2 regions of the Paenibacillus apii genome follow, and region 1 is predicted to be linked to the other one. Evidence: riboswitches for the same ligand, from Rfam matches in the RefSeq annotation. Region 1 holds a riboswitch; the other holds the start of a gene.
What was found. A riboswitch is a leader RNA that binds a small molecule or an ion and turns the genes downstream of it on or off. The one in region 1 is predicted to bind cyclic di-GMP.

Region 1 (3,415 bases):
ATCTTGCCTATCAGGTCTACGAGGAGCATATTCCTTCCGTCTCCCGGGCGGCGCTGCATCTGATGTACGGCAAGTACGAGCACAGCATGACCGAACTGAAATGGTTGAAGCGCCTGTACAGCGATGTACGGGCGCACAGGCTCGGTGATGTCGGGGAACCGCTCGATCTGAACGTACAATAGCTTGCCGGGTACCCGCCCAGGATTAGAAATTGGGCATTTAAAGTTGTACAATAGCCTTGTTGTCATCAATCACATGTCGGAGGGATTGTATTGAAAACGTTACCGCTGAACAAACGCGGAATCCCCGCAAGCCGGCTGGTCCTGGGCTGCATGGGCCTTGGCGGAGGCTGGGACCGCGAGCCGGTTACCGAAGAGCACATCAAGGAAGGACATGAAGCTGTGGAAGCGGCGCTCTCGGTCGGCATCAATATGTTCGACCATGCCGATATCTATACACGCGGCAAAGCGGAGAAGGTATTCGGCGCCGTTCTTAAAGAACGCCCTGAGCTGCGCGAAAGCATCATTCTTCAGTCGAAGTGCGGCATCAAGCTGGCAGAGCCGGGCGAAAGCTCCAATATGTTCGATTTCTCCAAGAGCCATATCCTGAGCAGCGTGGACGGCATTCTGTCGCGCCTCGGCGCCGAATACCTCGATATTTTGCTGCTGCACCGGCCCGATCCCCTGATGGACCCGGAAGAGGTCGGCGAAGCGCTCCGCCTGCTGAAGGAGTCCGGCAAAGTCCGGAACTTCGGCGTTTCCAACATGAGCGCAGGACAGATCAAGCTGCTTCAGGCTTACAGTGACGAGCCGATTATCGTCAATCAGCTGGAAATGAGCCTGGAGAAAATCTTCTGGATCGATTCGGTCGTGAGCGTGAACCAGGAAGCCTGGAAGGACCACGGCCTGCCCGAAGGGACGATCGAGCATTGCAGGCTGGAGAATATCCAGCTTCAGGCCTGGGGACCGCTTGCCCAAGGCAAATACAGCGGACGGCCGCTGGGAGACGAGGAACCGGAAGCGGTCCGCAGCACCGCTCGCCTGGTTCAAAAGCTGGCGGAAGAAAAAGGGACAACTCCGGAGGCTGTCGTCCTCTCCTGGCTGATGACGCATCCCGCCGCGATTCAGCCTGTCATCGGAACGGTAAACCCGAAGCGCATCGCGGCTTGCAAAGACGCAGACAAGCTGGAGCTTACCCGCAAAGAATGGTATGACCTGTATGTCAGTTCGCGGGGCGTACGCTTGCCCTGACCCTTCATTCGGCGCAGCGCCGCCGGGAAGGCCATATGTCCGCTCATAAAGCTGCATTGCCGGCACCTTTCGGATTTCTCGGGCAAATCTGGAAAATGCCGGTTTTGCCATGTCTGCGGACGTTTGCTATACTAGTACAAAAAAGCAAGGAGGGGGGCGTAACTAGTCGTGCCAGATAACATAGGGCAGCACATTCAGCAGCTCCGCCTGGAGAAGGGATTATCCTTATCCGAGCTGGCGGGCAAGGCCGATGTGGCCAAATCCTACTTAAGCAATGTTGAACGCAACATCCAATCCAACCCCTCTATCCAATTCATCGAGAAAATTGCCGAAGCTCTGGACGTACCCGTTCACGTTCTTCTCTACGGAGAGCTTTCCGATTCGCAGGAGGAACCGCTCGATTCCGAATGGTTCAAGCTGGTTCAGGAGGCCATGGCCTCAGGTGTAAGCAAACGCGAGTTCAAGGAGTTTCTGGATTACCAGAAATGGCGGCTTGAACAAAAGGATCAATAATGCGTTGTCCGCGGGCAATATAAGAAGGTGCGGACATGCAGCTTGCAGATTCTTATACCGACATAAAGAGGCCATGGCGCCGCGCCGCCATGGCCTCTGTCATTATGAATTTGATTATCTTGTCAGACCCTTTCCACTACATAGCCTTCAGCGTCCTGTCATTGAAGAACCGACGAATTTCATCCGCATGAATCCCTTGCTTCTTCGCCTTCAGAAGCAAATATACCCATTCCATATCAAGCTCTACCGTCTGCAGTTCTTCGATTTTCCCCTGGTTGGACTTATCCAAAAAATCTCCTCCTAAGATTTTTGTCCCCAGGCAGTCCGGCCGTCGTAGTTTCTAAAGATCACCTTAGACCCGAGACTTTGTGCCCCAGCTTTTCAGCAGGTTTACCTTTTACTGGACCCTTGTTTAAGGATCTGGTTACGATCATCATTGTTACTAGGTTGCAAAGGTTATTATACAAAAGACTTGGCCGAAAGTGTGTCGAATGATGGAAACCATATAATTTGCGCGGAAGGGAAGATCAAATCAGGATGAAATGATAATCCCTATATAGCAATCGCTTTCAATTATGTATCTTCTTAGTAGTCTGTAGTATATAAGGACTATAAATTACAACTACCCCTTTTTCAAGTCCCCTAATCATATTTTTTGAACGTAAAAAATTATTTATCTAGTCATATAGGCCCGATAATTAGAGTTTATCACCTCTCCCGATGCGGTCTATAAGGTGCTGGTCGGCCAAGGGAAGACCGCCGTGATTACTCATGCCTTTTTTCGAACGGATTGGACGAAAGGTTGAATTGATTACCTATATTGAAAGTAGCACAATAGGATGGAAGCCATACCTTTATAATCGGTTATTTTTATAATAGAATGTAAACGTAATCATTGCAGCTCCTGTACAGACCGCCCTTCGGCGCCTGCCTGGAGTTTATCCGTTAGGAGGATGTTTTTTATGTCAGCCAATGAGTCCTATAGCGAATCCGTTTGGAGCAAGTATTACGGTCCTAATCTGGGCTACATCCAGGAAAAATACGAGCAGTTCACTGAAGATCCGTCTTCCGTCGAAGCCCGCTACCGCGAACTTTTCACCATCTACGGCCCTCCACCGCTGACATCCGAGGCCGCCAAAGCTCCCGGACCCTCGCTGTCTGGCGACACTGACTGGCTCCGGAAAGCGGTGAGAGCCTCCAAGCTGATCGCGAACATTCGCATCTTTGGCCATCTGGCGGCCGATATCGACCCGCTGGAACATGTTCAGGATTCCATGGCCAAATGGCTGAACCCCGAGACTTACGAACTGACGCGCGAGGATTTGCTTGCCCTGCCGGCCTCGCTTATCTGGGAGAACGCTCCGCCGGATGTGCAGACAGGCTGGGACGCTTATCACCGGATGCGCCAGACTTATACAAAGACGATCGCCTATGAATTCGGCCATGTCCACGACGAATCCGAGCTCCGCTGGCTGAACAACCAGGCCGAATCGGCCACCTCTCCCGCCCCGCTGACGCCGTCCGAGCGCAAAGCTCTGCTGAATCGGCTGATCGAGGTCGAGCATTTCGAAACCTTCCTGCACAAGACGTTCGTCGGCCAGAAGCGTTTCAGTCTGGAAGGCACCGACGTGCTGGTTCCGATGCTGGACGAG
Region 2 (3,415 bases), on a different contig from region 1:
TAAGACCGCTGTTGATGTTGTCTATCATGAGAAGCCTCCTAAACGTTAGTAATCTAATTCATATTCAATACACGGTGTGCGGTAGGGGGCACCTCATCACGATCGGTCAATAGTTCGATGACAGCCACGCGGTTAAGAGCTACTGCTTCGCTAATAGCCGCTGCAAATTGTTCCTGGGTCTCGCACCGGAATCCGGCCGCTCCAAGCGATTCGGCAAATTTCACAGCATCCATTGGGACTTCAAAGAGCGTTCCGTCGATTCTGCCCGTAGTTTTTTCCATTCCTTTTAAAGCCATGTCCAGCTGCATATTGTTCACTACGATGAAAATAACAGGGATATTTTTGCAAACGGCGGTATTTATTTCAGTTCCGAGCATCATAAAGCAGCCGTCGCCGGTAATGCAGAATATCGTTTCTTCCGGGGAGGCCACCTTGGCTCCGATAGCCATGCCGATTGCGTTGCCCATGCAGGCAAAGTAGGCGTCGAAGACAAAGCTTCCCGGCTTCTTCACGTTGTACCATTTCACGGCGTTGAAGCCGTGGCTGCCATCATCCACAAAGACCGTATTGTTAGCCGGAATCAGGTCGCTCATGGTGCTCATTACCGATGCAAGGGAGAGTTTAGACAGGACGGGCAGTTCTTCCTTATAATGAGCGGCGGTCTCCGTATCCCGTTCCGTTATCGCGGAGGAGTCAACACTCTGTAAAACCAGTGACAGATTATCGCGCACATCACCGCCGACCGCAATCGTATGGGAGTTCAGGATTTTGCCGACAAAGGTAGGGTCGATATCGAACTGAATCAGCGTCTCCGGATGGTTCTCGGCTTTCAGATTGCAGATGGTCATATCACTCAGGCGGGAACCCAGCACGATATACAAATCGCTATGGTTGAGTAAATCGTCACCATGCTTGCAGCCGCCGACACCGACCGGACCGTGGTACAGCGGATGATCCCATACGATGGCGCCTTTGCCGCCGGGAGTGGTAACGACAGGAATATTGAAGGTTTCCGCCAATTGAACCAGTTCCTCATGCGAGCCAGAGCGGTTAACCCCTTTACCGGCAATGATAAGCGGCTTTTTGGAATGGTTAATGGCATTAATCACCCGGTTGACCTTAGCATAATCCACAAGCGTTTCCCGTTCAGGATAAACGATTCGGCATTCTTCCAGCAGCTCTGTCTGCACATCGAAAGGGATGCATAGATGAACAGGTCCGCGTTTGCCGCTCAGTGCAACAGAAATAGCATGGTTAAAAATAGTGCTGAAATGATCGCCGCGTTCGACCAGCTTGCTGAAGAGCGTTGCAGGTCTGAACATTTCCGCCAAATCAGCGAGATATGAGGAAGAATCCTGGCACTGGGGAATACCCAGCTCTTTAATGGATTGATGCCCTGTTATGAAGAGCACAGGTAGGTTGTTGGCTTTGGCGTGGGCCGCTGCGGTAATGAGGTTGGTTCCCCCCGGTCCGGATGTGCCGAATGCCACGGCGAGATTTCCCGTTTTGAGGGCGTAGCCGGAAGCTTCGAATCCGGAGCTGGATTCATGTCGTCCGGGAATAAATTCAATACCGTAATCCACCATCTTGAGAACGATCGGGCAAATGGATTTGCCGATGATGCCAAAAGAATGCTTAACTCCGAGGTTGCGTAATGCCTCCGCCATATAATCTGCGACTGTCTTCAAAAGATCCACCCCACAATTTAAATATTGTTTATAATGTTATCTTTCCTTAGAAGTGAAACTGGTAGATCAGAATTACTAGAAAATAGAAAACCTGTACTCAGGACTGAGCACAGGTCGGTTGACAAATAACCACATAGGACGCTGGTTGTATTCCGCATCCCGGTTCCTCGGCAACCTGGCTGTCATGGTCTCATGAAATAAATGAGACTGTAGATCCATGGCTTTGCGTCATTCCCTTTCGGAGAATTTTGCCCGTATAGAGTTAGTTTTGTTGAACTATACAACGAGTATATACCTTTTACAATATATTCCCAACTTAGCTTTTGTCAATATATTTTATAGAAAACTGCTCGAAATTTGACGGTTTTCGCGATGAACAAAATGGAGTAATCAACTGGTGAGTGAGATATTCTGGTACGGGCAAAAAGACTCATACAAGTTCCATACAAGTTTCTTAAAAGCATTTTTACGTACGGGTCATGGATGAAGATGAATCAAGGCGCTAGAAATAGGCCTATTGTAGGATTTCTGATATGATTAAACTGCTTATGATTCATTAGGGGATAACCATTATATAGGGGGATTGCATAATGTACGAGCATCTAGTCGTCTTTAAATTCAATGACGGCCTTACACCCGCCAAACAGCAGGAGCTGCTGGATCAATTGCTCGCGCTGCGGGACCGCATCCCGGGATAACCGATTTAAGCGCAGGCGTCAATGTGACAGAGGAAACGGATAACATTCATGGATACACTCTTGGTCTGTGGGTCACATTCAAAGATCTGGAGTCGCTGCGTTCCTATGGACCGCATCCTATTCATCAGGAATTTGTGAAGTCGCTGGATGGTTTATTGGAAAATGTGGTTGTCGTCGATTATCCCAAGATTTAAGTCTTTCAATAACGCCGGTTATTGGCTAATGCACAGGGAACCGGAAATAACAAACGAATGGACTGCGCTATTTGCCTTATACGTTTCTATGAACTTGTTAATATACTGTATCAACCTTTGAAAAGGAGTGATACAGTTGGCTAATAGTGATGTACGTCTTGCGCTTTGGTCAGGTAATAATTTTTCTGTTCGCCGGATTCTCTTCAGACGCGGAGGAGTTGCAGTTCGTGATCTTGGAGCGTTTCGGTTTAACAATGTTCTCTCGAGCTTCCGGCTTAGAAATGTGGTGGAGAGATCTCAAGTCACTCTCGTGCTGTTCTCGCAAATTAACTTTCAAGGGTCGTTCCGTGTGTTCCGCGGAAGCCAAAGCGTGGCGAACCTGGGAAATTTCAACTTTAACAATGTCACATCTTCCCTGGTCGTAGTGGGACGAAATCTTACAAACGCCGAAATTGCTTTGATTCAAAGCACAGGCAGACCGCCTCGTGACATCCTCATCATCAGACAATAATCAGGCAATGACGGAAAAAGGGTGCTTCGTGCACCCTTTTTTGTGTGATAATATATGGCACGGCAGCAAACAATAAACGAGCTGTTACGTGCTGGTTGTGAACGAAAATAGAAAATATCCAAAAAATGATGGTGATAACATGACTGAGAGAGCAGGAATCCCGGAAGCGGGATGGAATTTCGACAATAGTTATGCCCGCTTGCCGAAATCTTTTTTTGCCAAACAAAATCTGAATCCCGTAAATTCGCCGAAGCTGATCGTTCTGAATCGTCCGCTGGCTGCCTCGCTCGGGCTAAACGCTGAGGCGCTCCAAAGCAGCGATGG

Region 2: another riboswitch for cyclic di-GMP. It lies ahead of G5B47_RS00095 (thiamine pyrophosphate-binding protein); the one in region 1 lies ahead of G5B47_RS21995 (anti-repressor SinI family protein).

The regions. Positions count from the first base shown of each region.
Region 1 covers NZ_JAAKGU010000013.1:120,339-123,753, reverse strand. Annotated here, with positions in the region: gene G5B47_RS22010 (PadR family transcriptional regulator) at 1-182, shown strand, start outside; gene G5B47_RS22005 (aldo/keto reductase) at 273-1,250, shown strand; gene G5B47_RS22000 (helix-turn-helix domain-containing protein) at 1,419-1,763, shown strand; gene G5B47_RS21995 (anti-repressor SinI family protein) at 1,900-2,052, opposite strand; cyclic di-GMP riboswitch class I at 2,079-2,168, opposite strand; gene G5B47_RS21990 (2-oxoglutarate dehydrogenase E1 component) at 2,726-3,415, shown strand, end outside.
Region 2 covers NZ_JAAKGU010000001.1:11,747-15,161, reverse strand. Annotated here, with positions in the region: gene G5B47_RS00100 (carboxymuconolactone decarboxylase family protein) at 1-28, opposite strand, end outside; gene G5B47_RS00095 (thiamine pyrophosphate-binding protein) at 54-1,697, opposite strand; cyclic di-GMP riboswitch class I at 1,855-1,951, opposite strand; gene G5B47_RS25440 (Dabb family protein) at 2,410-2,580, shown strand; gene G5B47_RS00085 (hypothetical protein) at 2,717-3,091, shown strand; gene G5B47_RS00080 (protein adenylyltransferase SelO) at 3,231-3,415, shown strand, end outside.